Regions from separate parts of the Brevibacillus composti genome, predicted to be linked through region 1. Evidence: riboswitches for the same ligand, from Rfam matches in the RefSeq annotation. Region 1 holds a riboswitch; each other region holds the start of a gene.
What was found. Region 1 has a riboswitch for S-adenosylmethionine ahead of mtnK (S-methyl-5-thioribose kinase). Riboswitches for the same ligand answer to the same signal wherever they lie in the genome.
Positions count from the first base shown of each region.

Region 2: another riboswitch for S-adenosylmethionine. It lies ahead of JD108_RS01935 (sugar ABC transporter substrate-binding protein); the one in region 1 lies ahead of mtnK (S-methyl-5-thioribose kinase).
Region 3: another riboswitch for S-adenosylmethionine. It lies ahead of JD108_RS09000 (homoserine dehydrogenase); the one in region 1 lies ahead of mtnK (S-methyl-5-thioribose kinase).
Region 4: another riboswitch for S-adenosylmethionine. It lies ahead of JD108_RS21240 (BMP family lipoprotein); the one in region 1 lies ahead of mtnK (S-methyl-5-thioribose kinase).

Region 1 covers NZ_CP066308.1:823,604-830,865, forward strand. The annotation lists gene JD108_RS04245 (endospore germination permease) at 1-221, opposite strand, end outside; gene JD108_RS04250 (Ger(x)C family spore germination C-terminal domain-containing protein) at 634-1,404, shown strand; gene JD108_RS04255 (1,2-dihydroxy-3-keto-5-methylthiopentene dioxygenase) at 1,475-1,984, opposite strand; gene JD108_RS04260 (methylthioribulose 1-phosphate dehydratase) at 2,012-2,659, opposite strand; gene JD108_RS04265 (2-hydroxy-3-keto-5-methylthiopentenyl-1-phosphate phosphatase) at 2,656-3,333, opposite strand; gene JD108_RS04270 (2,3-diketo-5-methylthiopentyl-1-phosphate enolase) at 3,330-4,544, opposite strand; SAM riboswitch class I at 4,633-4,785, opposite strand; SAM riboswitch class I at 5,008-5,152, shown strand; gene mtnK (S-methyl-5-thioribose kinase) at 5,307-6,536, shown strand; gene mtnA (S-methyl-5-thioribose-1-phosphate isomerase) at 6,533-7,262, shown strand, end outside.
Region 2 covers NZ_CP066308.1:341,014-348,275, reverse strand. The annotation lists gene JD108_RS01950 (hypothetical protein) at 1-347, opposite strand, end outside; gene JD108_RS01945 (ABC transporter permease) at 588-1,583, opposite strand; gene JD108_RS01940 (sugar ABC transporter ATP-binding protein) at 1,586-3,070, opposite strand; gene JD108_RS01935 (sugar ABC transporter substrate-binding protein) at 3,151-4,176, opposite strand; SAM riboswitch class I at 4,309-4,431, opposite strand; gene JD108_RS01930 (S-layer homology domain-containing protein) at 4,510-5,616, opposite strand; gene JD108_RS01925 (WG repeat-containing protein) at 5,697-6,545, opposite strand; gene JD108_RS01920 (Ig-like domain-containing protein) at 6,621-6,875, opposite strand; gene JD108_RS01915 (DUF192 domain-containing protein) at 6,988-7,262, shown strand, end outside.
Region 3 covers NZ_CP066308.1:1,730,226-1,737,487, reverse strand. The annotation lists gene JD108_RS09010 (glycerol-3-phosphate dehydrogenase/oxidase) at 1-854, opposite strand, end outside; gene glpK (glycerol kinase GlpK) at 1,219-2,712, opposite strand; gene JD108_RS09000 (homoserine dehydrogenase) at 2,735-3,991, opposite strand; SAM riboswitch class I at 4,078-4,190, opposite strand; SAM riboswitch class I at 4,269-4,379, opposite strand; gene JD108_RS08995 (alpha/beta fold hydrolase) at 4,480-5,262, opposite strand; gene JD108_RS08990 (branched-chain amino acid ABC transporter permease) at 5,269-6,297, opposite strand; gene JD108_RS08985 (branched-chain amino acid ABC transporter permease) at 6,297-7,157, opposite strand; gene JD108_RS08980 (ABC transporter ATP-binding protein) at 7,185-7,262, opposite strand, start outside.
Region 4 covers NZ_CP066308.1:4,259,331-4,266,592, forward strand. The annotation lists gene JD108_RS21220 (sulfite oxidase-like oxidoreductase) at 1-376, opposite strand, end outside; gene JD108_RS21225 (ABC transporter permease) at 459-1,382, opposite strand; gene JD108_RS21230 (ABC transporter permease) at 1,369-2,439, opposite strand; gene JD108_RS21235 (ABC transporter ATP-binding protein) at 2,414-3,943, opposite strand; gene JD108_RS21240 (BMP family lipoprotein) at 4,029-5,060, opposite strand; SAM riboswitch class I at 5,227-5,341, opposite strand; gene JD108_RS21245 (methyl-accepting chemotaxis protein) at 5,423-6,901, opposite strand; gene JD108_RS21250 (NAD(P)/FAD-dependent oxidoreductase) at 7,096-7,262, opposite strand, start outside.

The DNA.
Region 1 (7,262 bases):
CTTTGCACCCATTTCAAGATCGGTTCCTTGCCGCTGACATGCTGCGTAAAGACGATCATCCCGATCAGCAGCAAGTACAGCGGCAGTATGGCGAGAACCGAAATCCACGCATCCCGCCCGGCTGCATCGAGCAGATGAGGGATGATGATCACATGGTTGATCAAGCCATTGGACAGCATGAGGATAAACACGACTTGCACAAATGATATACCGTTTCGCATAGGGTACCCGCCAGACTTTTCCTGATTTTCCTTTCAAGTATGTCCGTTTGGAGAGGGAGTATGCAAGAGCGCAGGCGGCGGGCCTCGCATGCATATTTTGGAACGGGATTCCTCACGATAAAGGGAAAATACTATTTTTCCCAAGGTAGGACGCCTATGAAAAATCTTCGTAATTGGCTCAGACGAAAGCAAGAGACGGCGCGACAGCCGAAGGGGGCAGCGTGGACAGCGAACCGGAGGGGTTCGATCAGCGTCAGTTTGCAGGAGAACGTTCAGGAACTTCAACGGATTTTTTCTCAGACGCCCGATCTTGTCATTCGCCATTTGCACAATCAGGCCAACGATGAAAAAGCAGTGCTGGTCTACCTGAGTGGATTAGCAGATAAAAATCAGGTCGACGAACATATCCGCGTTGACGGTAGGCGGGAAGATTCAGATCATCGCCTTGAGCAAACGGCTGGTCCAGCATCCCGATTGGTATACGCTCCTCGACACCATCTACCGGGATCCCCGCTTGACGATCAATGCGCGAATCGTCGTTGTCGATGGTCCTTTGCATGAAATTTTCCACTTAAACCCGCCGGACAAGCCGCGTTTGCCCATCCATCTGACACAGCTGCTGGATACGGCCAACCGCCGGAATTTGACGGTCAAGACCAGCGCTCTGGAATTGCAACGGATGATGAACGATAAAGGGACGACTCCGGTGGTGACAGAGTTTAAAAAGGTAATTTTGAGGTTTGGCAAAAAGGGAGAGTTGACGATCGTGTCGAAAATCCCTGACCATCTAAACAAGAATCGGTGGCTCAAGCCATTGCTGAGCTATTTTGTGAAGTACGTGGATAAAGAGGTAAAGACGAGTTATCAGGATAATCAATTCCACTTCGACGTGGAGTTAAAGATGGAAATTTCGATCTCAGAGCGATACTCTTCCTTTGACGTGGCCACTCACAAGAAAGAATTGGAGCAAGTGCTGGAAAAGGATCTGAGCCAACGGTATCAAAAACTGATCGCCACCTTCCAAAAGCATCAGGTGGACCCGGTTGGTTTCGGCGTATATGCCCGGGCGTATCAGTACAAGGAATGGAAAAAGGTCGAAGAGGATTGGCCAAAGGCTTTTGCCCATGCAAAGGTTCGGATCAAGCCGATCGTTTCCATCAAAGGATTTGGCGTGATCGAATAGAAGACCCACTTGCAGCCGGACACGGTCAGCTGCGAGTGGGTCTTTTTGTTTAACGGCTGCCTGCTTGTATTTAATAGATGGCTTCCCAGCCGGCAGGCGTGACGAACAGGCGGATTGCTTTGATCTTGCGGTCGTCCATCAGCGTGAAGTAATGGCGGTAGTTCGGCGGGACGGAGATCAGGTCGCCCGGCTCCAGTTCGGCGTCGAAGTAGCGGCCGTCTTGTCCCTTGATCGCGAAAATGCCGTGACCGTCTACGCAGAAGCGGCACTCGTCGTCCGTGTGATGATGCTCGTTTTTGAATTTTACCAAGAGCTCATCCAGGTTGGGTGTCTGGTCGGACAGCACGATGATGTCGGCGGTCAAGTAGCCGCGGCGCTGGCTGATCGAATCGATCTCCGGCTTGAAAGCAGCGAGAATCTGCTGTTTTTCTTCATCCGTAGGGCTGTAGTTGTTGCGGAGATTTTCGTCGAGGCGGTCTACGCCCCAGTGCTCGTAAATGATCCCCTGGGATTCCAGAAAAGAGATCACATCGTCCCCTGTGAGATATTCGTTGGTGTCGTGAAAACGTACTTTTGCCATTTGGCATGCCTCCCTTTGGATGATGGTTTATGGTGCAACCGCGGCGGCTTGGCGGAGCTGCAGCCAGCGCGCGTGGTATTCAAACAGAAATTCGAAAGACTCCAGGTGGCGCTTGGCCGCAAAATCGCTGTCGCCCCAGGCGTAAATGCCGTGATTGCGGATCAAAACGCCGGGAACCTCGGGGGTGATCACTTTTTCAATCGCGGCAGCCAGCGTCGGAATATCAGCAAAATTCTCGACAATGGGGACAGTGATGCGGGCGTTTTCTTCCCAGATGCCCAGCCCTTTGATCAATTCCTGTCCCTGTATGGAAAAGGCCCGCTGCCCGAAGTACAGTTCGGAGATCAGGTTGTTCCAGACGGTGTGGACGTGGAAGCAGGCCTGCGCCTGCGGAATCTGCCGATAGACGACGACGTGAATCATCGTTTCTGCCGAGGGCTTGAGGGCTGTCGGCTCTACCGGGCGCGAATCGCCGTCTACCACCAGGTAGTCCTCCGGAGACAGCTTGGTCTTGTCCTTGCCGCTGGCTGTCACCGCGAATTGCAAAGGGTCGCTGCTCAATTTGATCGAGAGATTGCCGCTGGTCCCGGGAAACCAGTCACGGCGGGCAAAAGTCAGCTTGGCGTCGTCCAGGCGGCGAAAAGCATCCAAGCGCTGTTCAAGTGTTATGGTCATGTTGGTTGAACCTCCTGTTGCCGTTTCAACTCCTGCAAGACGGCAATCACATCGTGGAACGTGGCAAACGGCCGGTAAGGCAGCCCCAGCTCCTCGCTTTTTTCGGCCAGCAGGGAACGGGCGATGACGAAATCGGCGATCTTGGCACCGGCCAGATCGGTAATCGAATCCCCGATCACGACGCGGTAGTAGTGCTGTGGATCATAGCGGCGAATCACGGTCGTTTTGCACATGCCGCAGCGATTGTCGCAATGTTCGTCGCAGGCATGGGGCCAGGTGATCGTAATTCTCGGGCCGCTAAAGTCACTGCCGTTGCAGTAAATGGGTACATCCAGCCCAAACGGAGCGAGAATCGGCTCTACAAAAAAGTCGATCCCGCCGCTGGTGACAAGCAGCTCGATGCCCTCTTCCCGGCAAAAGCGGACGAACTCTTCAAACCCGGGGCGGATAGCCGCTTCGGCCACGATGAAGTCGATGATCTCCTGTTTCTTGGCGGAGGGGATGAGCTGGAACAGTTTCCCGACTCCCTCCTGTATGGAGATTTTCTGGGTCAGAATCTGTTCGATCAGCTCCTCCCGCTCCGGGGGAGCAAACCGGCGCATAATGGCGACGATATTGTCTTTTTCCGTAATCGTTCCGTCAAAATCACAAAACAGCACGAGGGATTTGCTCACCGGCCCGCCCCCCATTTCTGCAGGGCCGCTGCCAGCTCCGCCGATTCCGCCGCCGCTTCTTCCAGGGTGCGGCCGGCGACCACCGCATCGATCGCTGCCACAAAGGCGCGGGCGCCCGCCGTCGCGCCGCCGGGGTGGCCGTGAATCCCGCCGCCTGCGTTGACGACCTGATTCAGGCCGAAATCTTCGTACAGCTGCGGCACCAGACCGGGATGGATGCCCGCAGACGGTACCGGAAAGGACTGGCGAAGGCTCCCGCTCGGCTCGGTCAGATGCTGGGAGAGCTGCAGCGCCTCCGCTTTGTTCAGGGCGACATTGCCGTATGGCGAAGGAAACAGTACCAGATCCGCTCCGGCCAGGCGCATCAGCTTGCCGAGGAGCAGCGGCGTGGCGATGCCGTAGTCCGGCGAAGGATAGAAGGCTCCGGCCAGTGCTGGATGGGCCATGATCGGCACTTGTACATCAGGGTCTGCAGCCAGGCGGTGCAGGGCGTCGTAGCCAAAGGCGAGGACGTTGAACAAAAGGCAGTCCGCCCCAGCCTCCACCGCACGTTTTGCGCGGTCGTTCAGCTCGTGAACAGGTCCAGTCAGGTTCGCCGCATAGATGACCGGTTTGCCGGTCTCCGCTTCGGTCTGGCGGGCGATTTGTTTAAAGGCGGAAATCCGCTCGAGAAAAGGAGCCCGATCATCGGCAAAGAAAATTTCGTCATCCTTTACCAGATCGACGCCGCCCAGGGCTTGTGCGCGGAACTGCGTCTTCAGATCGTCAAAAGGGAGTCCCAGGCAGGATTTGAAGATGCTCATCAAGAGCGGACGGCCATGGGCCCCAAGGCGCTCGCGCAGTCCGGCAATGCCGTATTTCGGCCCGGGAAAAGCGGAGAGAAACGAGTCCGGGAATTGAACGTCGACCAGCTTGATTTTGCCGTCCATGGACAGCTTCCCGAAGATGCCGGTCAAGAGGGACGGGATGTCTTTTGTAAAGTTGCGAAGCGGATAACTGACCGTAATCAGTCCGCGGCTCTCGCCGTTGTCCAAAGTGTCCAGCGTCTGGCTGCCGACCGCTTCGCCCAGGTAGGGCTTCAGCTCCTCCTGCTTGGCAGCGGGCAGGTCAGTCCAGCTCCCGACCGTCATGCCGACGGCGATCGCTTCCGCCTTTTTCTGCAAGTCTTTGGCCTGAGTGAGATAGGTGACGAGGATGCGTTGCTCGCTCAATGAGGGACCCTCCTTTTGCTCTCAAGACAGATAAAAAGCCTCCCCATCGTGGAGGGGAGGCGGTTCGTTCCGTAAACGTGTTCGTCTCCTCTCATCTCTCGGTTTAGAGTCGAAACACGGATCATACGCCGCAGGGTTCGACTCTTACCGTTGGAATTAGCACCGTTTCGCCACCCGAAATAGGTGAGCGCCGGTTGCCGGGCATCATTGGGCCAGTCCCTCAGCCAGCTCGCGATAAGAGTTTGAATGAATCCTATGAGTTTTGTCTTGCGATACCCCTAATGATATGACGTTCGTTTTCGGGAGTCAACCCTTGTTTTGGCGGGGAAGCCGGTTTGTCTGGCACGGTATAAAGGCTGGCCGATGTTGCTCGCGTTGTCTTAAAGATCATCATCAAAAAGTGTTGACAGCGATGGAGAGGCGCGTGTATGATTCAAACTAATCAAAACTGCATACGTTGGATACCTTATCCAGAGAAGGTGGAGGGACTGGCCCGATGATACCCGGCAACCGACATACGCTGGCCTCAGCAGACGCTGAAGGCGGATGACTAGCGATGTGCACGGTGCTAATTCCAGCAGAAGCAAAAGTATTCTGGAAGATAAGGGGGAGACACACGCTTGCTGCGTACGGTTGCGACCTCTTTTCTTCGGGAAAAGAGGTCTTTTTGATGTTCGCCGGGCCCTGATGCCCGTGTTGTTTTGGCGGAAGCATACCCTTTTAGGAAATAGACGAAATGATAACGGAGAGGAGCAATCTATCATGGCGTATCGTGCGTTGAGCGAGCAAGAGGCAGTGCAGTATGTAAAAGAATTGCCCGGTCTGTTCGAACCGGGAGCCGAGCTGACATCCCGGGAGATTGGCGACGGCAACCTCAATCTGGTTTTCCACATCCGGGAGGAAGCGACAGGGAAAAGCGTGATCGTCAAGCAGGCGCTGCCGTACGCCCGCGTCGTGGGGGAATCCTGGCCGCTGACGCTGGACCGCGCCCGCATCGAAAGCGAAGCGCTGCGGATTCAGTACAAGCATGTGCCTGACCTGGTGCCGGAGGTGTACCACTATGATGCCGAGCTGGCCCTGACCGTCATGGAGGATCTGAGCGATCACGTCTTGATGAGAAAAGGGTTGATCGAAGGGGAGCGCTACCCTCACTTTGCCAAGCACATCGGACGGTTCATGGCGCATACGCTCTTTTACACATCGGATCTGGGTGCCCATCCCTACGAGAAAAAAACGCTCGTCGGAACATTCTTGAATCCGGAATTATGCAAAATTACGGAAGATCTGGTCTTTACCGATCCGTATGAGGATGCCCCGACCAACAACTTCAACCCGCTGATCCGCAAAGAGGTGGAGGCGATCTGGAATCACAAGCCGCTCAAGCTGGAAATCGCCAAGCTGAAGTACGATTTCCTCACGCGGGCGGAAGCCTTGCTTCATGGCGACCTGCACACTGGCAGCATTTTCGTCACGAAACAATCGACGAAGGTAATCGACCCGGAATTCGCCTACTACGGTCCCATCGGATTTGACATCGGCGCGGTGATTGCCAATCTGCTCCTGAATTACGCGGCCCAGCATGGGTTGGAGCCTGACGCAGGAAAGCGGGAATCCTACCGCGAATACCTCTTGACAACCGTTGAGGATGTCTGGAATGAGTTCGTTTCCCAGTTCGTCCAGCTCTGGCATAAGCAGGCGAAAGAGCGGAGCGCCCATGTCGAGGGACTCTGGCAAAGCTATGTCAAACGGTTGATTGCCGACACGGCCGGGTTTGCGGGCTGCAAAATTCTGCGCCGGGTGATCGGACTTGCGGGAGTGGCGGATTTGAACACTATCCAGGACGACCAGACGAGAGCCGAAGCCGAACGTTTGGCCCTGTTGATCGGCCAGGAGCTGATCCTGAAGCGGAGCGGCATCGAAGAATCGACAGATATGACAGACATCGTGCGGCAGGCAACCGCACGATATGATCAGGAGGCAGCGACAGTATGACGATTTCCCAAGAAACATTTGCGCCGGTAAAGTGGGAGGGGGATGCTCTCCTCCTGTTGGACCAGACGCGTTTGCCCGTAGAAACGATCTTTTTGACGCTAAACACCCCCGAAGAGGTATGGGCGGCGATTCGCCATCTGCAAGTGCGCGGTGCTCCTGCGATCGGCATGGCCGCCGCATACGGACTCTACCTCGGCGTGAGAGGCAGCCAGGCTGCCGATGTGCAGGCTTTCCGGGAGGAACTGAACACGCAGGCGGATTATCTGGCGACAGCACGGCCGACAGCGGTCAATCTGTTCTGGGCGCTGGATCGGGTAAAAGCCCGGGTACAGCGCGAGGGAGAGCAGCCCGTCGAAGCGCTGAAGGCAGCGGTGCTCGACGAAGCGCTGACCATCCAACGCGAGGATGCCGAGGTGTGCCGGACGATCGGAGAGAATCTGCTGACCCTCCTGCATGACGGCATGGGCGTCTTGACACACTGTAATCCGGGCGCTCTGGCCACAGCAGCATATGGCACGGCGACCGCGCCTTTTTATCTGGCGAAAGAGCGGGGCTGGAATCTGAAGGTGTACGCGGATGAAACCAGACCGGTGCTGCAGGGAGCCAGACTGACCGCTTATGAGCTGCAGCAAGCGGGAATCGATGTCACGCTGATCTGCGACAACATGGCCGCAATGGTCATGGGGCAGGGCAAAGTGCAGGCTGTCATCGTCGGAACTGACCGGG
Region 2 (7,262 bases), 480 kb from region 1:
TTTTCCCGCAGCGCTTTGAGAGCGAGAACACCCAGCGCCAGTCCGTGCCCGGAGGTTCTCAGCTGCTCCGTGTTGCGCCGGATTCCCTGAATCACACGCTCCAGCAGATGGGGCTCCGGCTGGGATTCGTGCAGCGGCCGATACCACTGTGGATTTTGGCGCAGGAAGCCGTCTCCGATCCGTTCAATCCCCCGCTGCACATGCTCCGGCAAGGCATGCTGCCGGTTCATGAAATACCCGGCCAGCAATGCCGCGCCAAAATGCGCAAAAAACCAGCCTTCTCTGCCGCCACGTGCCATCCCGAGCAGTCCCAGCTCCAGGTAAGAATCCAGACGATTCATAGACATGCAACTCCCTTCTTTTGGTAAATTGATTATATAACATACATAACTGTTTTTAAAGTATAAAAATTCGGAGGTTTCTGTTGTCGCTCCAGTCGAGTTCCCTGTCTGTGGGGCAGTGAAAGGAGCATGTCTCCCCGCGGCGCGACACGGGAGCTGAGCCGAGCAAAAAAGCGATTCACTGTGATCCCTTCGCAAAAAAAACGCCCCGCCTAAAAGGCAGAGCATCCGTTTGCATCTTTTTCCCTACGCCCGCTTCCGGCGCAGCTGATAATACGTCACGGCCAGCGCGAGCGCCAGCACGATTCCTTTTACAATATCATAGGCGTAGTAGGGCAAATTCAGCATCGTCATCCCGTTCAGCAGCACCCCGATCAGGATCGCGCCGACAAAGGTGCCCAGCACATTGGGCTTGCCCACGCCAAAGACGGAAAACCCGACAAACGCGGCCGCCACGGCATCCATCAGCAAAGAACCGCCGCTGCTCACCTGGCCGGTCCCGATCCGGGCCGCGAGCAGCATCCCGCCCAGTCCGGCAAACAAAGCGGACAAGACGTAGGCCCAGGTGCGGTAGCGATTCACGGGAATCCCGGACAGGCGGGCCGCCTCTGCATTCCCCCCGGTCATGTACAGCATACGTCCCTGGCGCGTATAGGTCAGATAGATATGGGTCGCGGCTACCAGCAAAAAGGTCAGCACTACCGGCACGGGAACGGAGAAAATCTCTCCCTGCCCCAGCCAGAGGAACCATTCCTGAAATTTGCCCGGCGCGGTCGTGCCGTCCTGCATCGGCATGTTGGCGTAGATGGAGTAGCCCTTTGAATAGGTCATATGCACGCCGTTTACGATGTAGAGCATGGCCAGAGTGGCCAACAGGTCGGGAATCCGGATTTTGACGACCAGCAATGCGTTGAGCAGCCCCACGACGACCGCCAGCGCAATCGGGATCAGCAGGGTAGCCGCCGGACCTTGCTCGTGCCAGACCATCATCGAGGCGGAGACCACGGTGGTCAGGGAAACGGTCGAACCGACGGACAGGTCAAAGCCCCCGACGATCAGGGAAAAGGTGACGCCGATCGCGACAAACGTCACGATGGAGATCGAACGCAGGATGTCGGTGATGTTTCCATAGGTAAAGAAATAGGGATTGGTCAGACTGAAAAGCAGGATGACAATGGCGATGACGGCCACCGTTCCGTATTTATAAACAATATCAAACAAACTGAACTTTTTCGCTTCCATGCCTACTCACCTCCGCTGGCGTAATACATGATCAATTCCTGGGTCGCCTCTTCCCGGCTCAGTTCACGGACGATCCGGCCTTCGAACATGACGAGGATGCGATCCGCGATTCCCAGCACCTCGGGAAACTCACAGGAAAAATAGAGGATGCCTTTTCCCTCTTGAGCCAGTCTGCCGATCAGCCGGTAAATCTCGCTTTTTGCTCCGATGTCGACCCCCTTGGTCGGCTCGTCGAACAAAAAGAGGCGGGCGTCTGTTTCCAGCCATTTGCCGATTGCTACCTTTTGCTGGTTGCCGCCGCTCAGATGGCCGACAGGCTGGCGGATGTCAGCGGTCTTGACGCCGAGTGTCCGCACGATCTCCGTGGCCTGGATCGACTCCAGTCTCTTTTGGATAAATCCGTTGGGCGCCCACTTGGCCAGGCTCGCTACCGACAGATTGTGCATCACCGATTCCTCGACGAAAATCCCTTCCTTGCGCCTCTCCTCCGGCACGAGCACAATTCCCGCCTCGACGGCGTCTTTTGGCGAGCGCAGGCGCAGCGGACGTCCGCCCATCCGCAGCTCTCCACCCTCCCAAGGATCCGCTCCAAACAACAGACGGGCCAGCTCCGTTTTGCCCGCCCCGACCAGGCCGACTACCCCGACGATCTCCCCTTCGCGCACCTGCAGATCGGCCTCGCGAACCTTGCCCCCTCTGGCCTTATGCACCTCGAGGATGGTCTTGCCGATCGGCACCTTGGCCTTGGGAAACTCCTCGTCAAAAGACTTGCCCAGCATCGAAGAGATGACTTCGTCGATATCGGTGTCGCCCGTCTCTTTGGTCGAGATGTGCTGCCCGTCCCGCATCACCGTGATCCGGTCACAGATTTGAAAGATTTCCACCAATCGGTGGGAGATATAGATGATGCCCATGCCCGCCCGCTTGCACTGCTCGATGATGGCAAATAGCCGTTCCGTCTCCTTGTTGCTGAGCGGCGCCGTCGGTTCGTCAAAAATGATGAATCGGGCCTGCTGAGCAGCGGCACGGGCAATCAGAATCAGCTGTTTTTCCGACAGGGTACAGGCCTCCACCTGTTTTTTCACCGGAATGGAGAAGCCAAATGTCTGGAGGATCTCCTCGGCTTGCTGATAGAGGCGGCTCCAGCGAATCAAGCCTTTTTTCTGTACCTGCTGATCCAGCAGGATGTTTTCGGCTACGCTCAGGTACGGGATCAGGGCCGTATCCACCTCTTGGTAGACGCACTCAATCCCCAGCTGCTTCGCCGCTTGCGGCGACTGGATGGCGCACTCGGCGCCGTCGATCAGAATGCGCCCCGCATCGGCCTGATAGGCACCGGTCAATATCTTCATCAAGGTGCTTTTCCCCGCTCCGTTGGCTCCGAGCAAGGCGTGCACTTCTCCGGCCCTGACTTCGAAGTCGACCGACCGGAGCGCCGGCACGCCGGAAAAGCTTTTGGAGATGCCGTTCATTTGCAAGGTCGTCATTTCTCTCTCCCCCTCCTTTAATAAGGAAGAATCCCGTTGATGAAGGATCAACGGGAATAAGTTGCACCGAATCTACTGGATCACTTGCCCCATTCGCTTACGTACTGCGACAGCTCGCCCATCGTGATTTTTTTATCCGTCGGCAAATCCTCGCGTTTGACCAGCACCGGGTTCAGCTTTACGCTGTCGGGGACCTGCTCGCCCTTGATTTTTTGGAAGACCGTCTGCGCCTGGATGCGTCCGATATTGCCGGGATCCACGGCCGCTGTCGCGACCCAAGACGTAGACGGATCCTGAATGAACTGCAAATCCTCGTCGCTGAGGTCGATGGAGTAGACTTTGATCTCTGTGCGGCCCGCCTGCTGAATCGCGCGAGTCGCGCCTTTGGCGAACTCATCCCAGGAAGCCCACACCGCCGTGATGTCCCCTTTGTTCGGGTACTTCTTGAGGATCGCTTCCATCTGGGATTGCGTGTCCAGCGCCGTATTGTTGGTCGCGCTGCCGAAAGCGGCGATTTCTTTGATGTCCGGATATTTTTTCAGGAACGCTTCATAGGTGATTTGCCGCTTTTCCATCGGGGCAAAGCCGGCCACCCAGATTTTCACGATATTCCCTTTGCCGCCGGTATCCTCGGCCAGCTTCTCCAGGCTCAGCTCGGCCAGCTTCTGGTCATCCTGCTCCACCACCGGTACGCCCGGCAGTTTGATGTCTGTATCGAACAAGACGAGCGGGATGTTTTGTTTGACCGCTTTTTCCGCTCCCTGCTGCAGCGCTTCGGCTGTACCGTGGTCGATCAAAATGCCGTCAAAGCGCTGGTTGACCGCCGCATCCAGATTGGAGGCCATCTTCGCCAGATCCGTATCCGCATTGAAGACGGTCAGCTCTCCGCCGTTTTTCTCCACTTCCGCTTTGACGCCAGCGATGTACTGGGCCGAGAAGGTGCCGACGTTTTGGCGCATGACGAGCGCGATCCGTTTTGGCTTCTCGCCGGAGCTGCCGCCCTCTCCGCCGTTGCCTCCTGCTGTGCTGTTTCCGCCGCCGCAAGCCGTCAGCAAGAGCGAGACAGACAGAATCCATGCGCCAATCACACTAAACCTCTTTTTCATACCGGAAAACCCCCTTTTACTTATGCAACGATGCGTTTCTCCGTCCCGAGCCGGTACAGATGACAACCTTTTTCCCCATCAAAAAAGCCCCTTTCCAAATGAAAGGGGCAGAATATCAAATATCATCCGCGCCTCTCATCTGTCAGGTATTGCTACCTGTAGGAGTTAGCACCTTGGCGCCGAAGAAAGTCATTTCTTCCGTGCTAGGTTGCCGGGCTTCATCGGGCCAGTCCCTCTGCCTTCTCTGGATAAGAGTCTTATTCTTGTATCAATGCTTTTGTATATACAGAATATAAAGGCTATTCTCCCCTCCTGTCAACAAGGATTTTCTTTTTACATTTGCTTGTAGTCTACCTTCGTAACCTTCCAGCCGTAGGGATTGGACGAATCCGGTTCAAACAGGTACTCCACCTGGTAATTCCCGGTCAACGCATTTTGGTAGTTGCCGACGATCCAGATGCGGTTGCTGTGGTTCTCATCTTTTTTGACCGTCAGGCTGCCGGTGTAGTCATGCAGCGGCAGTGGCGCGATCTCCTGCAAATTGCGCTGGGCGCTTCTCGAGAAATACTGCTCGAGCAGCGTCTGGTCCTGCAGCTGATACGCCCGATTCGCCACGGTGAGGTAGAGGTTGGCGATATTCTTCTGACGCAGCTGGCTTTCCTTGAACTGCTTCGGGGCGTCCGCCTGCAAGAAATCATGCAGCCGCTTCAGTACGACGGCAAACTGGGCGCGCGTCATCTGCTGCTTCGGTTCGAACGTCTTGTCAGCCGTAAACAGCTTGAATTCGGCGATGGCCGCCGCGTAAGGAGACGAGGTATCCAGGTATTTGCTCTCCTGCTTCCAGGTGTAGTAGCCATGGAAGTACGGCTCCACCTCACTGGGCTTGAAGTTGATCGGCCGCATCTTGTAAGGGGCCAGGACGTGGAAGAGGATCATGCTCGCTTCCTCTCTGGTCAAAGGCTGCTGCAAATACTGCTCGGACAGCCACCATTCCGGGTTTTTCTTCAGCGGCTGCTTCATGCCGCCGCGGTCCGACAGATGCAGATAGTAGAGCATGCTCTCGCCCGGATCAAATGAATTGACAAAGCCGGTCTGGACATCCAGCATCACGCGCATGTTCGCGAGCAGCGTTTCCGTCTCCTGCTTGTAGGAGAAGCGGTGATCGATGTGAGAATTCGGCTTTCCTGCGGCCACCGGTCCGTACACCGTTTCCAATACCCGGTTCAGGAGCGCCAGGGCTTCTCCCCGCGCCATCGGGCGGTCGGGATGAAAATTGCCGTATTTGAGCCGGTACACCTCTAGTTTGCTTAACGCTTCGATCTCCTTCTGCGCCCAGTGACCCTGGATATCCTCATAGTAAGCGGCTGAGGCGGCCGGAACGAACAGGGATTGTATGCAGAGACCAAGCACCAAAATCCAGAAGAGAGAACGTTTGCCCATATCGGAAAATCTCCTTTCTTTTGTCCAAACAGGTAATGGTTGAACGGTTTGATTGACTGGTCTGTATGTTTGGCAAGCGATTAATTTACCACCGCTCCGGTTTTATCGATGGTGATCAGCTTTCCGTCCTGCTTGACCTTCGCGGTCCCGCCTTGGAAGGGGGCGGCGTACTCGTACTGAAAGCCGATGACCAAAGCCCCCTGCGTGTTGATGTAGCCGAATTTGCCCCCTTTTTTCACCACGGCCAGCCCCTCCGAAAAGGCAGCGGCGTGATCATACTGGTAAGAGATTGCCAGCTCTTTGTCAAACGGGTTGATTTGCTTCACATACCCCCACTTGCCATCTTTTTGGACGGGCTGCAGGATCGGCTCCTGTGCCGCGGCTTTGTTCGGCGGCGGAGCAGGCTGGGCCGGTTTGGGGGGCGGCTGGGGAGCTGCGCTCGCCTGTGCCTTCGGCTGCTCCATCTTGCCGGATGCGGCGTTTTTCTTGGGTGATGCGCTCTTGGGACGTGGGGGCGGCTCCTTTTTCGCTGCGGCAGGTGATGCTGTCTGAGCGGCGACCGGCGGGACGGGCTCGGGTGTCGGCTCCAGAGGGGGGCCCGCCACGAGCGGCGGCTCTACCGGAGAAAGTTCTGCAGGGAGCGCGGCCGGCGGCTCGGCAGGAGGAGCAGGCGGGTGCTCGCCGGGCTCGCCTTTCAGAGCGGATGCGATCTCGACGGCGGCCACCGCCTTCTCCTTGGCGAGTCCAAACAGCGAGGTGCCCTTGCCGCTCGATTCCCCTGCGGACGACGGCCCCTCCGGCGGGGGCGAGGGGACCGAGGCCGCAGGAGCCGGCTGCTCCCTGTCGGCTCCTTTCTCCGCACCTTTCTGCGAGAGCGCGTACCCGTTGATGGTCAAGGTGACGGCCACGAGCGCCGCTCCGATGATCATGCTTTTCCGTGTGCCGCCGCTCCTTTTCTTCTTGGCGGGTCCGGTCGCGACCACATCGATATGCGTTTCGGTACGCTACTCGCCGTACTGGGCGAGGACCGTCATCGTCCCCACGACGGCGACCGTGACCGCTCCGCTCTTGCTGATCGTACCGATCTGCGGCTGCTCGGTACTCCATCGAACGCGTTCGGTAATCTCCTCCTCCCGGCCATCCATCCAGACGAGATAAGCCTTCAGCTGGGCGGTCTGACCGGGATGCATCTCCAAAACAGCCGGTTCGACTTTCATGTAATGCGTGACGGTTCCCGGCTCATGCAGTTGTTCCGACATGCGTACACCCCCCTGAAAGCGCCTTGCGCTTGATAGAAAAATCCAGAATTGTTATGATGTAGGATACAAAAGCCCGAAAGTGGGACGAAATCTCCAGACGAAAGGCATGTTTATGAAAATTTTCAATATAACCAAAAGGCAGTGGATCGCTGAAAACGCGGCGTGCGCGGACACGGCTGTCAAAAGACTGGTCGGCCTGCTCGGAAAGTCCACGCTCTCTCCGGGGGAAGCCTTGGTGATCCGTCCCTGTCAAGCTGTTCATACCTGGTTTATGCGGTTTTCCATCGACTGTCTGTTCGTCGATCAGGAGGGAAAAATCGTCCACCTGATTTGCGACCTGGCACCGTGGAGATTTTCTCCTTTTATCAAAAACGCCGCCTGTGTGAT
Region 3 (7,262 bases), 910 kb from region 1:
GGAATGACGAAGACCATGCGCCCGTCCGGGGTATCAAAATAAGCGGATTGCCTCACAGGCAAGCGCTCCGCCGAGACGACCAGATGCACCCCTTTTGTCAAATACAGCCGTTTGCCCTCCAGGGAACCGTCCATCTGGCGCACGCGGTCTACCCATGGACCGGCGGCATTCACCACATGTTTGGCTTTGAGGGCGTATTGTTTTCCTGACAGACGGTCGGTCACCATGATCCCCTTCAGCCTGCCGTCCTCGTAGAGAAAAGAGCCGGCCTCTGCGTAATTGACCGCTTTTGCCCCCAGTCCTGCAGCCGTTTTCAGAATATCCAGCGTCAGCCGGGCATCATCGGTCCGGTATTCAACATAGAGGCCTCCGCCTTTCAGCCCTTCCCCTTTGAGCAAAGGCTCATGGGCCAGCGTCTCCTCTTTGCCCAGCATGTTCCGCCTCTCTCTGCGGGCCACGCCGGCCAGGACATCGTAGATGAACAGCCCGATCGAGGTGGCCCAGTACCCATACGAGCCGCCCTGATAGATCGGCAGCAGCATCGGGGCCGGGATGACCAGATGCGGAGCGTTTTGATACAAAATGGCCCGTTCGCGCCCCACCTCCCGGACCAGCTTCACTTCCCCCTGTTTCAGATAGCGCAGTCCGCCGTGGATCAGCTTCGTCGAACGGCTGCTGGTGCCGGACCCAAAATCATTCTTTTCCACCAATCCCACGCGGATTCCCCGCTTGCTCGCATCGAGGGCGATCCCTGCTCCCGTGATGCCGCCGCCGATGACGAGCAGGTCGAGCGTCTCTTTTTCCATCTCTTGCAGATCATTCTGTCTGGTTCGCGCTGAAAACGGGTTTCCCACAGTAAGCCTCCTTTCCGGCTCGCGCCAGACGTTTTGACAAACAAAAACCCCCCATGAAAAAGACTGCCTGCCATCGGGCAAGCCGCCTTCTCAAAGGGGTATCTCCTCATCTCTTCCCTATTTTCAATTATTCAGGTGGAAACCACAATTCCTTTGTGCCGACCGATACAGCCAGCGCGAGTGCATCCAGCGCTTCGTTCAGGATGATTCGGGCGGAAATTTTTCCCCTTGGACGAAACATCATAACCACCTGACCGACCTCGCTTTTTTTCGGGGCGATCCCCTCGATACATCCATATGCGGGAAGGCTTGTTTGTTTGTTTGTCAGTGGTCAGTTCTTTTCTAGCGAAGGGGACCACTCACCCTACAAAAAGGAAAGGGCTGCCTGGACTGCCTTTTTCCAGCCGGCATACAGCTCATCTCGCCGCGCTTCTGTCAGCTGTGGCTCAAAGGTCTGATCCAGCCGCCAGCGGTTGCGAATCTCGTCTTTGCTCTTCCAAAAACCGACGCCCAGCCCGGCGAGGTAGGCGGCACCGAGTGCCGTCGTCTCGTGAATCTGCGGACGCTCGACAGGGACCCCGAGCATATCGCTTTGGAATTGCATCAGGAACTGATTCATGACGGCTCCGCCATCCACGCGCAGCTTTGTCAGCGGAATGCCTGCGTCCGCTTCCATCGCCTTGACGACGTCTTTGGTCTGGTACGCGAGTGATTCCAGTGTGGCCCGGATAAAATGCTCTTTCGTCGTCCCGCGGGTCAGTCCAAATACCGCACCGCGCACCTCACTGTTCCAGTAGGGAGTGCCCAACCCAACGAACGCCGGAACGACGTAGACACCTTCGGTCGAGGGGACGGAAGCCGCGTAGCGTTCGCTGTCTGCGGAGGTTTTCAGCATCCGCAGCCCATCCCGCAGCCACTGGATCGCCGAGCCGGCCACGAAGACGCTTCCCTCCAGCGCATATTCTACGCGCCCCGACAGTCCCCAGGCGATCGTGGTCAGCAAGCCGTGCTCGGAGCGGACTGCCTCTTCCCCTGTATTCATCAAAAGAAAACAGCCCGTGCCGTACGTATTTTTGGCCATCCCCCGATCGAAGCATGCCTGCCCGAACAAGGCCGCCTGCTGGTCGCCCGCAGCGCCGGAGATGGGCACTTCGGCGCCGAAAAAGAGATCCCTGTCGGTCGTGGCGTACACCTCGGAGCTGCTTCTCACCTCGGGCAGCATGGAGCGCGGCACGTCCAGCAGATCCAACAGCTCCTCATCCCACTGGAGATCGAAGATATTGTACATTAGCGTACGGGAGGCATTGGTATAGTCCGTGACATGGGCCCGGCCTCCCGACAGCTTCCAGATCAGCCAGGTGTCGATCGTTCCAAACAGCAGCTCGCCGCGCTCTGCCTGCTCCCTCGCCCCGTCCACATGGTCGAGAATCCATTTTACTTTGGTGCCGGAGAAATAGGCGTCGATCAAGAGCCCTGTTTTGCTCCGAAACAGCTCGTCATATCCCTGCTTTTTCAATTGCTCGCAAATCGCGGAGGTCTGCCTCGACTGCCAGACGATGGCATGATAGACCGGTACGCCCGTATGTTTGTTCCAAACTACGGTCGTCTCTCGCTGATTGGTTATGCCGATCGCAGCCACTTCCAGCGCTGAGATATTGTGGCTCGCCAATACCTCGCCGATGACGCCGACGACCGAGGACCAGATTTCCAGCGCATTATGCTCGACCCACCCCGGACCCGGAAAAAGCTGGGTGAATTCCTTCTGCGCCAGCCCGACGATGCTGCCTTGCCGGTCAAACAGGATGGCCCTCGAGCTGGTCGTCCCCTGGTCAATCGCCAGCACAACCTTTTTTTCCATCTGCGTCCTCCTTTCTCTCACCTCAGGGAGCCAGTACGGGAAATACATCTGCACGGATGCCAAAATCGCGGTGCAACAGCTCTCCATGCTCATCGGTAAACCCGCTTGCGACGAGGCCGATGCGCAGGACATTTGCCCAATCATACTGAATTCGCTGCTTGACTACCTCAACTCCTGCCCGATCCAAAAAATGCAGGATCTGGTCCGGCGACCCTTGTGAGCCTTCGCTCTCCAGATAACAGAAGCTCCACTTTTGTTCCTGTGGACGGACCTTGTCTGCCTGCCGCTCCTGCCAGATCGGGTGGGGCGTGAAGCGCTGTGTCAGCAAAAAGGCCAGGTCTTCCACAACCGCGCTTGCGGTAGGCAGCTCTCCTGCCCCTTTTCCCATGAACAGGAGATCGCCAACGATGTTTCCCGATACCTGCACGGCATTGTAGGCATCCTGCACCTGGGCAAGCGGATGATCCAGCGGCAGCAGCGTCGGGCTGACAGACAGTTGGATCGCCCCCTCTGTCCGGGAGGCCCGGGCCAGCAGCTTGATTCGATAGCCCAGCTCCTGTGCGAGCGCCAGCTGTCCGAGATGCAGAGAGTCAATCCCCTTCCGCTCGGCCGCATGCAGCGGCAGGGACTCACCGTACACGAGCTGGGCGAGGATGTAGGACTTGTAGAGAGCGTCCCAGCCTTCCACATCAGAGGTCGGGTCCGCCTCGGCATATCCCAGCTCCTGCGCCTGCTTCAGCGCCACCTCATACGGAAGCTGATGCTGCTCCATCTGCGTCAGGATGTAGTTGGTCGTACCGTTTAATATCCCGCTGACTGAGGTGATCTCATTCGTCCGCAGGAATTGGCGGAGCACCCCCAGGATGGGGATCCCGCCCGCGACACTCGCCTCATAGGCGAGCTGCACGTGGTGGCGGTTGGCCAGCTCGACCAGTTCGGCCCCTCGCTTGGCGAGCAGCTCCTTGTTTGCCGTCACGATATGACAGCCCTTTTCCATCAAGGCCCGCACATAGTCATAGGCCGGATCTACTCCGCCCATCACCTCCACGACGATGTCCACCTCTGCGTCCAGCACGTCCTCAAACGAGGTGGTGACCAGATCGCGGTCGATCTGCACCGCCCGCTGCTTATCCGTATCCCGGACCAGCGCCTTGACCACCTCGACACGGCGGCCCAGCCGCTCGGAGAGCTTCTGCTGCTGCGAACGAATGGTCTTCAACACCCCGCCGCCTACTGTTCCGACACCCAGCAACCCAACCTTTACCACACCCGTACTCATCGCCAAACACTCCTTTTTCTTTCAGACCCAGAAAGCGGAAAAGCCCTCTTCCGCAGAAGAAGGCTTGTGTAGAGACGGGGGCCTCCTTCTTATCTTTCAGGACACTTCAAGCGTCCTGCAGGAATTGGCACCTTGTCACGCTGAACGTGACGGTTGCCGGGCTTCATCGGGCCAGTCCCTCCGCCTCTCTGGATAAGAAAGCTGTATATTTTTTGGTAATAAAAAAACCCTCTTCAGACAAGAAGAAGGCCGGCTTTACATACGCACATGCTCTCGCTTCTTATCTGCCAAGACGACAAATCGTCTTGCAGGAATTGGCACCTTGTCGCGCGAACGCGACGGTTGCCGGGCTTCATCGGGCCAGTCCCTCTGCCTCTCTGGATAAGAATGGTGGTAACCTGTTTCGCTTTCATTGTAAAGAATTCCATGAAACACGTCAAGAACATGATCAATCGGGATCCGGCGCTGAGAGGGATACCGACATGCTGTCATCGTTCACGCATTTCACGCAAAAATTGCAGCAGCTCCCGATTGAATGAGTCCGGTCGTTCCTGCGTTAGCATATGCCGTGCTTCGGGTATTACCACCAAGCGGGAGTTTTTTATATGCTGGTGCAGATACTGGCTGCATGCCAGGGGAGTTGTCAGGTCTCCCTCTCCCACGATGATGAGAACAGGCACTTCGATTTCTGCCAAATACTCTCTGCTGTCCGCATTTATGGAGGCGATCATGGAGCCTCTGTAAGCGGCAAGATGATTATCAGCGATGGTCTTTTTCATGTTCTCGATCAACTCGATCGGAGCATTCTCGGTAAACGACCGTCTCGCAATCAACTCAGCCAACTCTTCCATTTTCCCCTGATCGATGTAAGAGAGTCGGCTCTCCAAGCTGGACTGTTTCATATTTTCGGGAAAGTAGGAAAATGTGGCGGCGAGAACAAGCGTCTGAACCTTTTCCGGAAAGTCCCGATAAAACATTTGCGCGATGGCGCCTCCCATGGACAGCCCAACCAGATGCGCCCTATCAATCGACAACTGACACAACAACCGGTTCAGGTCATGCGCATAGGTCCGGATATTCACCTCTTCCGCGGTCCATTCCGACTCGCCATGTCCTCTCAAATCAAAGGTCAATACACGGTACCCATTGTTGACCAACGCCTCTTTTTGCACATCCCAATCTTCCAGCCTTTGGCCCAATCCATGAATCAATACCACATCATGGCCTGTTCCCTCCAGGACGTAGCGCAGCGAAATGGCGCCCTTTGCCAATCAGCTTCACTCCTCTTCTGATACGTACCGCATTCTTTCTTGGGCGTTGTCAGGCTTCTTTTCCTCCATGCTTTTTCTCCGTTTTGACAGCCAGTTTTTCATGCCGCCGATGATCCCCTGCGGGAAAAACATGACAGCGAGAATATACACGGCCCCAAAGAAAATCATCCACCGCTCAAAAATCCAGTGAACCTTGGCAAGATCGGTTAAGCCCGCATGCGCCAGCAAAATCAGCGCCGACCCGATGATCCCCCCGTACAGGGTACCGACCCCGCCGATAATCGTCATCAACAGCGCGTCAAGCGTCACGTTTGTGGAAAAGACCGCCGTATTGACAAAGCGCAGCGTAACCGCGTACATCGATCCGCTGAGACCGGCAACCACTCCTGCCACGATGCTGGCAATGATCTTGTAGTGGATAACCTGGTAGCCGAGCGACTCTGTCCGCTGCTCGTTTTCCCGGATGGCCTGCAGCACTTTTCCTACCGGAGATTCCGTAAACCGTTTCAAGGCGTACAACGTCACCAGCATAAAGGCCAGCGCGACAAAGTAAAAAACCAAGCGGTCACGAAACAGGTCTGGAATCTGAAAAGGAAATCCGTCGTTCCCCTTCGTTACGCTGCGCCATTTCTCTGCAAGCACGTAGAACAAGCCGGCGAAGGCTAGCGTCAGCATGGCGTAGTAGTGGCTTTTCAGCCGCAGCGAAAGAGCCCCGATCAAATAACTGACAATGCCAGTCAGGATCAGCACGACCGCCTGCGCGACGAGAAAGACAACAACCGATTCCTCCCATCGGCTCATCATGATGGCGGTCGTGTATGCGCCTATACCGAAGAACATCGCATGGCCAAAGGAGATGATTCCCGTATACCCGAGCAGGATGTCGTAACTCATCGCAAATACGGCATAAATAAAAATTTGCGTGAGCAAGATCAGCGCGCTCCGCGAGTCGCTCAAAAACGGAAACAAAACGAGTATCGCAACCGCCACGGCCATCGCCAGGCGCGAGAAGGACAGCAAGTTTGTCCGCAGCATTATCCCTTCCCCCCTAACAGGCCCGTAGGTCGAAACATCAGGACGCCGACCATCAGCAGCATATTTACAGCAAGAGACAAACTGGGCACATAATAGGCCATATACGCCCCCAGCACGCCGACCAGAATAGCGGCAAGCGCCGATCCGCCAATGCTGCCCATGCCGCCGATGACGACGACGATGAAGGCAAGAATGCCATAATCCATTCCGATTTCCGCGTGAATGACACCGGAATAGGGAGCAAACAGCATGCCGCCAAGCGCAGCCATTCCCGAACCCAGGATAAATACGAAGAGAAACACTTTTTTGATGTTGATTCCCAATGCTTGCACCATCTCTTTGTTCATCACGCCCGCACGGACGATCAGCCCCAGTTTTGTCCGCTTGAGAACGTACTGAATGCCGAAAAAGACCAAGGCACCGACGACAATGATGAACAACCGGTATTTGATCAGGACGACGCCCCCCACGAGCCAGCTCTCGCTGAGATAGTCAGGGAGCGGAACACTGATTTGATTCGGGCCAAAAAAGACTTTTAATAATTCATTCAACACCAACAGGACGCCTAGCGTGATCAAGATTTGCGACATATGGTTTCCGTACACCGGCTGCACGATGAACCGCTCCAACGCCCAGCCGAGCAGCATGCCGACGAGGATGGCGCCTGCGATGCCGACCAGATAGTTCCCCGATAGGACGTAGATCCAGACTCCCGCGTATGCCCCCCAGGCGAATAGAGCCCCGTGTGCGAAGTTAAGTACATTCATCAAGCCAAAAATCAGCGTCAATCCGGCTGCCAACAGGAATATCAAGCATCCTGTGGCAAGTCCGTTTACCGTTAATCCGACCAGCACCTCCACCCGCGAGTCCCCCCTTTCCACCTTCGCTTATGCAATGCCCAGGTACTCCTTTTTCAACTTTTCATTGGTCTTCAGCTCTTCCATCATTCCTGTGTGGACGGACAT
Region 4 (7,262 bases), 1.0 Mb from region 1:
GATTTGCCGTGTACCCGTGGTCGCCGTGCAGCATCACGTAGCTGCCCTTCGGCACCACGCCCGCAGCCGCGAGGAAATCACGGAAGCGCACTCCTTCAAACCGGTTGTCGAAGCGCGACCAGCGGGTGACGCAATGGATGTCGCAGGTGAGGGCGCTCTGCGGCATCGCCAGCAGGTCGTCATAGCGCAGGGTCACTTCCTGTTCCACTTCACCATATACCCGCAGCGTCCAGGTCTTCAGGTCGTAGACCGGCACCTCCCCCTCGTGCAAAATCGGAAAGCGCTCCGTGAGCACCTGGCCCGGCGGCAGCCTTTTGGCCAGGGCGGGGTCGACAGCGGGCACCTTCATGCGTTTGATTCGATCCGCTTTATTCATCTCGATCTCTCCTCTCCTGACATGTCAAAACGGTTTCCGCTCTTATGCGCGGTTTATTCTGCCCATCGCGTGCTTTGCTCTCCTACCGCGTGCTTTGCTGGCCGGAGGCAGTCGAGGCTCCTTTGTCCTTGAGGAAGAACATCGCCAGAATCGTCAGCACGTACGGCAGCATGGCCGTGAACTGGGTCGGCAGGGAAAGGCCCTGCAGACGAATACTGAGTGCATCCATCAGTCCAAACAGGAAGCTGGAGGCCACGATTCCCAGCGGATGAGACTGCCCCAGCATCATCGCCACCAGTGCGATAAAACCGCGTCCCGCCGTCATGCCCTCAGAAAACATGGTCACCTGTCCCAACGAGAGCTGCGCTCCGGCCATCCCGCAGAGGACGCCGCAGACCACGATTGCCAGCACTTGCAGGCGAGTGGCTTTGAGGCCAATGCTGCGGGCTGCCGTATGGTTCATTCCGACCGCCAGCACGCGGAAGCCGGTCACCGTTCGGGTAAAAAAGAGGTGCAGCAATATGGCCGCCACAAACGCGATGTAGACCAGCGGTGAATGTCCCGACAGCACATCGCCCAGCACCGGAATATCGCCGATCACCGGCAGCTGCCATTTGGGAAGGCCCGCCATATCCTTGTCGTAGAACGCCCCTTTTACATCAAAGATGGCCCGGAGCGCGAACGTCGTCAGTCCCAAGGCGAGAAAGTTGATCGCCACCCCGACGACGATCTCGTTGGCCCGCAGGCCGATCGTCATATAGGCGAACAAGAGCGAAAACAGCACGGTGACGGCTGCCGCAAACAGCACCGCCAACAGCAGGCTGCCGGTAAAATGATTGCCCACGATGGCGGAGAATGCACCTACCAGAATCAAGCCTTCCAGACCGACATTGAAGATGCCGACGCGCGAGCACAGCGCCCCGCCCAGGGCCGCAAGCAGGATCGGCGTCACCATCCGCACGGTCGAACTGATGAGGGACCAATCCAGCAAATCAAGCAGCGCCATGCGATTCCCTCCTCTTGTTCTGGCGGTTTTTCCACCAGTCGTAGCTGAATTTCGCGGAAATGAACAATATTAATACAGCTTGAATCACACTGGCAAGCTCCAGCGGAACCTCCGTATTTCTCTCCACACCCATCGCTCCGGTCTGCAAAGCGGCCAAGAGCAGAGAGGTAAAGATGACCCCAATCGGATGGGAGTTGGCCAAAAGCGTCGCCATCAGTCCCGTCCAGGCAAAATTGGGCAGCGTCAGCGCCCCTTCCACATAGCGATAGTGGGAGCCCAGCACCTCGACCGTCCCGGCCAGGCCAGCCAGACCGCCGCTGAGGAACATGCCCGTCAGCATTACGCGGACCCGGTTTACCCCACCGTAACGGGCAAAGAACGGGTTTTGTCCGAGCATCTTCACTTCATATCCGAACGCCGTGTAGCGAATCACAAAGAAAATCAGCAGCGCCGCGGCTAAGGCAAACAGGAAGCCCGCATGGAGGCTCATGCCGCTAAACAGCTTGGGCAGCCAAACGCTTTTCTCCAGCATGGGTGTTTGCGGCATCGCCGCGGACCCGGTCTTGTCCTGAAACGGATCACTTACCAGATACCCGGCAAACAGGACGGCTACGTAGTTGAGCAGCAGGGAAGAGATCAGCAATTGAATGCGGAATCTCGCTTCCATATATCCAGCCAAAAGCGACCACAACCCTCCCGCCAGCACGCCCGTTGCCAAGGCAGCGAGCATTTTGACCAATCCGGGCGCCGGCAGATAGAGGGCCACCAGTGTAGCGCTAATCGCTCCAGAGACCATCTGCCCCTCGGCGCCCAGGTTAAAGACGCCCGCCCGGAAAGCGAGGGAGAGCCCCAGCCCGATCAGCATAATCGGCGTTGCTCGCGCCAGCGTGGAGGTGAGGAAATAAAAGCTGCCAAATGCCCCCTTCCACATCTCCTGGTACGTGCCCGCGATCGATTCACCCACCGCGGCAATCACGATGGCTCCGGTCAACAGGCCGATGACGACTGCCAGCAGCGGTTGAACCAGCGACTTACATAGCTGCTTGAGTGCTTCCATGAATACTTCCTCCTGCCATCAACACGCTGATTTTCTCTTCCGTCGCTTCGGAACGCTTCAATTCCCCGGCAATCTTCCCTTTGTACATGACCAGAATCCGATCCGACAGCGCGAGAATTTCCGTCAATTCGGACGATACCAGGAGGATGCCGTCGCCGCTGTTGCGCTTCTCCAGCAAGGCCTGATGGATGTACTCCATCGCCCCGATGTCGACGCCGCGTGTCGGCTCAGCTGCGAGCAGGAGCGGCGTCTCTTGCCCCAGCTCGCGAGCGACGATCAGTTTCTGCAAATTCCCGCCGGAGAGATTGCCCGCCTCTTCCTTCAGATGGCGGGAGCCCGTCTTGATCGCGAACCGCTCCACCCAGCTTTCCACGACGCGGCGAAACGCCTTCCGCATAATGATGCCGCGCCGGGAGTATTCCGGCTTTCGCTGATAGCCCATCAACGCGTTTTCCTCGACACTCTCCCGTTTGGCTGTCCCCCATAAATAGCGGTCTTCCGGGATATGGGCCAAGCCGGCCTCGCGGATCTGTGCAACCGAGTGGCGGGTGATCTCTTTGCCGCCCAGACGGATGACGCCGGAGGATACGGGCCTGAGCCCGGTAATCGCTTCGAGCAGTTCGGATTGCCCGTTGCCCGAGACCCCTGCGATGCCGACGATCTCTCCGTGATGGACGGTAAATGTCACATCGTCGACGGACGTCTGCTTCTCCCGTACCGTCACGCCCTGCACTTCCAAGAGCGGCTTGCCCTCCAGATGCACCCGCTCACTCAATCGCTGGAGCTCGCGGCCTACCATCAAGCGGGCGAGATCGTCCGTATTCGTCTCCTGCCGGGAAACGGTCCCGGTGACGCGTCCGCCGCGAAGCACCGTGATCCGATCTGCCACCTCCATCACTTCCTGCAGCTTGTGCGTGATCAAAATGACGCTTTTGCCGCTAGCCGCCAGATGGCGAATCGTCTGCAGCAGCTCTTTTACCTCCAGTGGGGTTAATACGGCTGTCGGCTCGTCCAGGACGATAATATCCGCTCCCTGGTAGAGAACCTTGAGGATCTCCACCCGCTGCTGCTCTCCTACTGAACAGGCAGACACCTTGGCGCCTTCTGCGATGGGAATCCGATAGCGCTCGCTGAGGGCACGGACCGCCTGCATCGCTTCCTTGCGCTGAAAGACTCCTTTTTTCTGCGGTTCGTACCCGATGACGATATTCTCGGCGACGGTAAAGTCGGGGAAGAGCATGAAGTGCTGGTGGACCATGCCAATCCCCTGCCGGATGGCATCTTCCGGGCCGCGAAAGACAACCGCTTTTCCATTGACGACGATCTCTCCCGATGTCGGCTGCTCCATGCCGTAGAGCATGCGCATCAATGTCGTTTTGCCCGCGCCGTTTTCGCCGACGATGGCATGGACTTCCCCTTCTTTTAGCGTGAAGGATACGTTGTCGTTGGCGGTGAAATCCCCGTACCGCTTCGTCATGCTCCGCATCTCCAGTCGGTATGTCACAGGTTTCCCTCCTTTTTCCTTTTCCTCTGCGTAGAGCAGGAAACCGACTACAGGAGTGCAGTCGGTTTCCGTATAGAACGGGTTCTTATTGTTTCAGCGGATCCGTCACGGTGCGTGTGCCGGCTACGATCTCATCCTTGATCGCTTTTACCTTGGCCACGACCTCCTCGCCGATGAACGAATTCAGCGGAGTCGCGCTCTCATGGGTGACATAGGTGACACCCACGCCGTTTTCCTTCAGTCCGTAGGCTACGGCACCTGGCTCAAGGCTGCCCTCGACAAAGGCTTTGACCGTTTCATACACGGCGGAATCGGTCCCCTTCAATTGAGACAGGACGATGTGCTCAGGGTCGATGCTGGTGCGGTCAACGTCCTGGCCGGAGGTGTAGAAGCCTTTTTCCTTGGCGGCTTCGAATACGCCGAGATCCCCTACTGCCGCTGCCCCGTAGATAAAGTCGGCTCCCTTCGACGCTTGCAGGAGAGCCAGCTCCTTCGCTTTTGCCGGGTCACTGAAGCTGCCGACGTAGTTGATTTGCACTTCCACATTGGGATTGGTGGCCTTCAGCCCTTCCTGGAAGCCGTCCGTCCACTTTTTCAAAATCGGAATGTCCATCGCGGCCACGATGCCCACCTTATTGGTCTTGGTAGCCAATCCAGCCGCGGCTCCCACCAGATAAGCAGCTTCTTGCTCGCGGAACATGACGCTGCGCACATTTGGCAGGTCCACTTGAGTATCGATGATGGCAAAAGTGCGGTCCGGATTTTCCGTCGCCACTTTTTTCAGCGCGTCCTCCGCTTCAAAGGAGGAGGTGATGATCAGATCGTACTGCTCGGCCACTGCTACGCGGATATTCTCCTCGATCGCTCCGTGGTCCGTCGATTCAATGGTCTTCACTTCTACGCCGAATTCCGCCGCCGCTTTTTTCGCGCCGTCGTCCATTTGCTGAAAGAACGGGTTTACCCCGATTTTCTCGGGCAGCACCAGAGCGACGCGTTTTTTCGGAGCTTCCTGTCCGCCTGCCTGCGCCTGTCCTTTGTCTTCGGGGGCGGAGCCTCCAGACGAGCAGCCCGCTGCAAGTAGTGCAAATGTCGTCAAAGCCAAAAGCAGTTTTTTCATGATGTCCTTCTCTCCTATTCCTACAGATCATTTCGTATTTTGTTTCTATTTGAAAAACTCGGCTGGCACCAAGTCTCCCCAGGGAATAGCCTCCGCTTACCGCATCCGCCCGCCTATGAAAAAAACTCTTCCCGAAGGAAGAGTTTGCCGTATATCGCCAACCTCTTCCTCATCTGTCAAAACCCCATAGGTTCTGCAGGAATTGGCACCTATCTGTACACATCATGTACATAGGTTGCCGGGCTTCATCGGGCCAGTCCCTCCGCCGCTCTTGATAAGGTAAGGTGAAACTATTCACTTGGATGAATTCATTCTAGCAGAACAAAACGAAATTGCAATTCTTTTTTTCCGATTGCGAAAGTTTAGGATTGGCTTTGGAACGATTGCTTCAATTTCGCGGAAAGGGCCGTCAGCTCGCCGATTTCCTCGGTGATCTCCCGCACTTTTTGGTGCTGATTTTCTGCGGTGGCGAACAACTCTTCCAAATTGGCAACCGATTCCTCGGTGACGGCCGTAATGGTAGACATCTCGGCGGCCACTTCCCCGGAACGCATTTTCACGCGATCCATGCTGGTGCGGACGTGCTCCACGGCCTCCAGGAACGACTCCATCCCCGAACGCACCGTCTCGATGGAAGCGACGGTCTCTACGGCCAGTGCTTGGCCCTTCTCCACCGAAACTTCGCCCGTACTCATATGCTTGACGGCATTTTCGCTCTCCTGGTGCAAAGACTGCAAAATTTCCGCGATCTCTTGTGTGGCGGTAGCGCTTTGTTCCGCCAGTTTCCGCACTTCGTCCGCCACAACGGCGAAGCCGCGTCCATGCTCGCCGGCCCGGGCCGACTCAATCGCCGCATTCAAGGCGAGCAAATTGGTCTGCGTAGCGATCTGATTGATCGTCTCCACGATCTCCTCTACCCGGTTGGCCTGTTTGTTCAGCTCGCGGATGGTCGAAGAGGCGACATGCACGGCCTGCACGATTTGCTCCATCTGCCCCGACAGCTCATTCATCATGCTGATGCTTTCGGCCAGGCGGCGGCTGTTCTGATCGGCTTCTGCTTTCATCGTGGCCGCCTGCTCATGGACCGTGACAATTTCCTGGTCGATGGACTGCACTTCCTCCTCGATTTTGACCGTAGAATTGGCCTGCGATTCCATGCCTGTCGCCACTTCTTTAAACGCGATCATCATGTCGTCCGTATTGCGTTTGGTCGTCTCGGCATGTTCATGCACATGCTCGGAGGTGCGCTCGACCTGCTCCGTCACCAGCTTGATATCCCGCAGCAGCTCGGTGAGGCGGTGTTCTTTCTCTTCCGCGACGCGTCTGGCCTTTTCGGCGATGGAGAGAGAGGCTTGTCCGGCCAGGCAGAGATAAGCCAAGCCTGCAATCATCAAAATAAACATGACGATCCGCAGCAACAGATTCACTTCCGTAAAGTTTCCGTCAAACAAGTGGTAATACCCGGTATAAAACCCGACCGCAGTTGCCGCGACCTGTGCGACACCCGCGAAGACGATCAATTTCCAGTCAAGGTACGCCGCTAAAAAGCCCAGGACGATAAAAGCGAGGAACGAGATTTCCTGATAAGGGGTGAAGTGGTCAAATGCGATCGAATAGTAGAGAAGTCCCACCGCTACCAGATAGCGTATGATGCGACTGTCCTTGCGGATGAAGTACAACGGAGAAACGATGAGAGTAACCAGCAACCCCAAGGAGGTCAGCTGCCAAAAGTTCACATTGAGCTGGTGTCCAATCCACCCGGCAATCCAGAGATGATTCCAGAGAATAAAGATCATGAAGCCTTCCTTGTTCGTTAAGGTGTTGCGAATCAATCGAATCATATGTACCCCCTCGTAACCTGTCTTACTGGGAAAATGTATCTTCTGTCATTATAGACTGTAAATAGTCGAAAGAACTACGAAGATTGTAAAAATGTGTGAAAAAAGTTCCGCTTCCCGACTGGCCCAAACGGGAAAAGAAAATGCCCCGTTACCATCATAACGGGACATCCTCGGGGCAAACCTATGGCGATCGCCTATGCCATCCATTTTTTGATCATATTGCGCGCAATCCACACGCCGGCTGCTCCGGCCTGTGCCAGTCCGCGGGTAATGCCCGCACCGTCGCCGCCGCAATACAGCCCCTTGATTTCCGTCTCGAACTCCTCTGTCAGTTTCGGACGGGCGGAGTAGAATTTCGCCT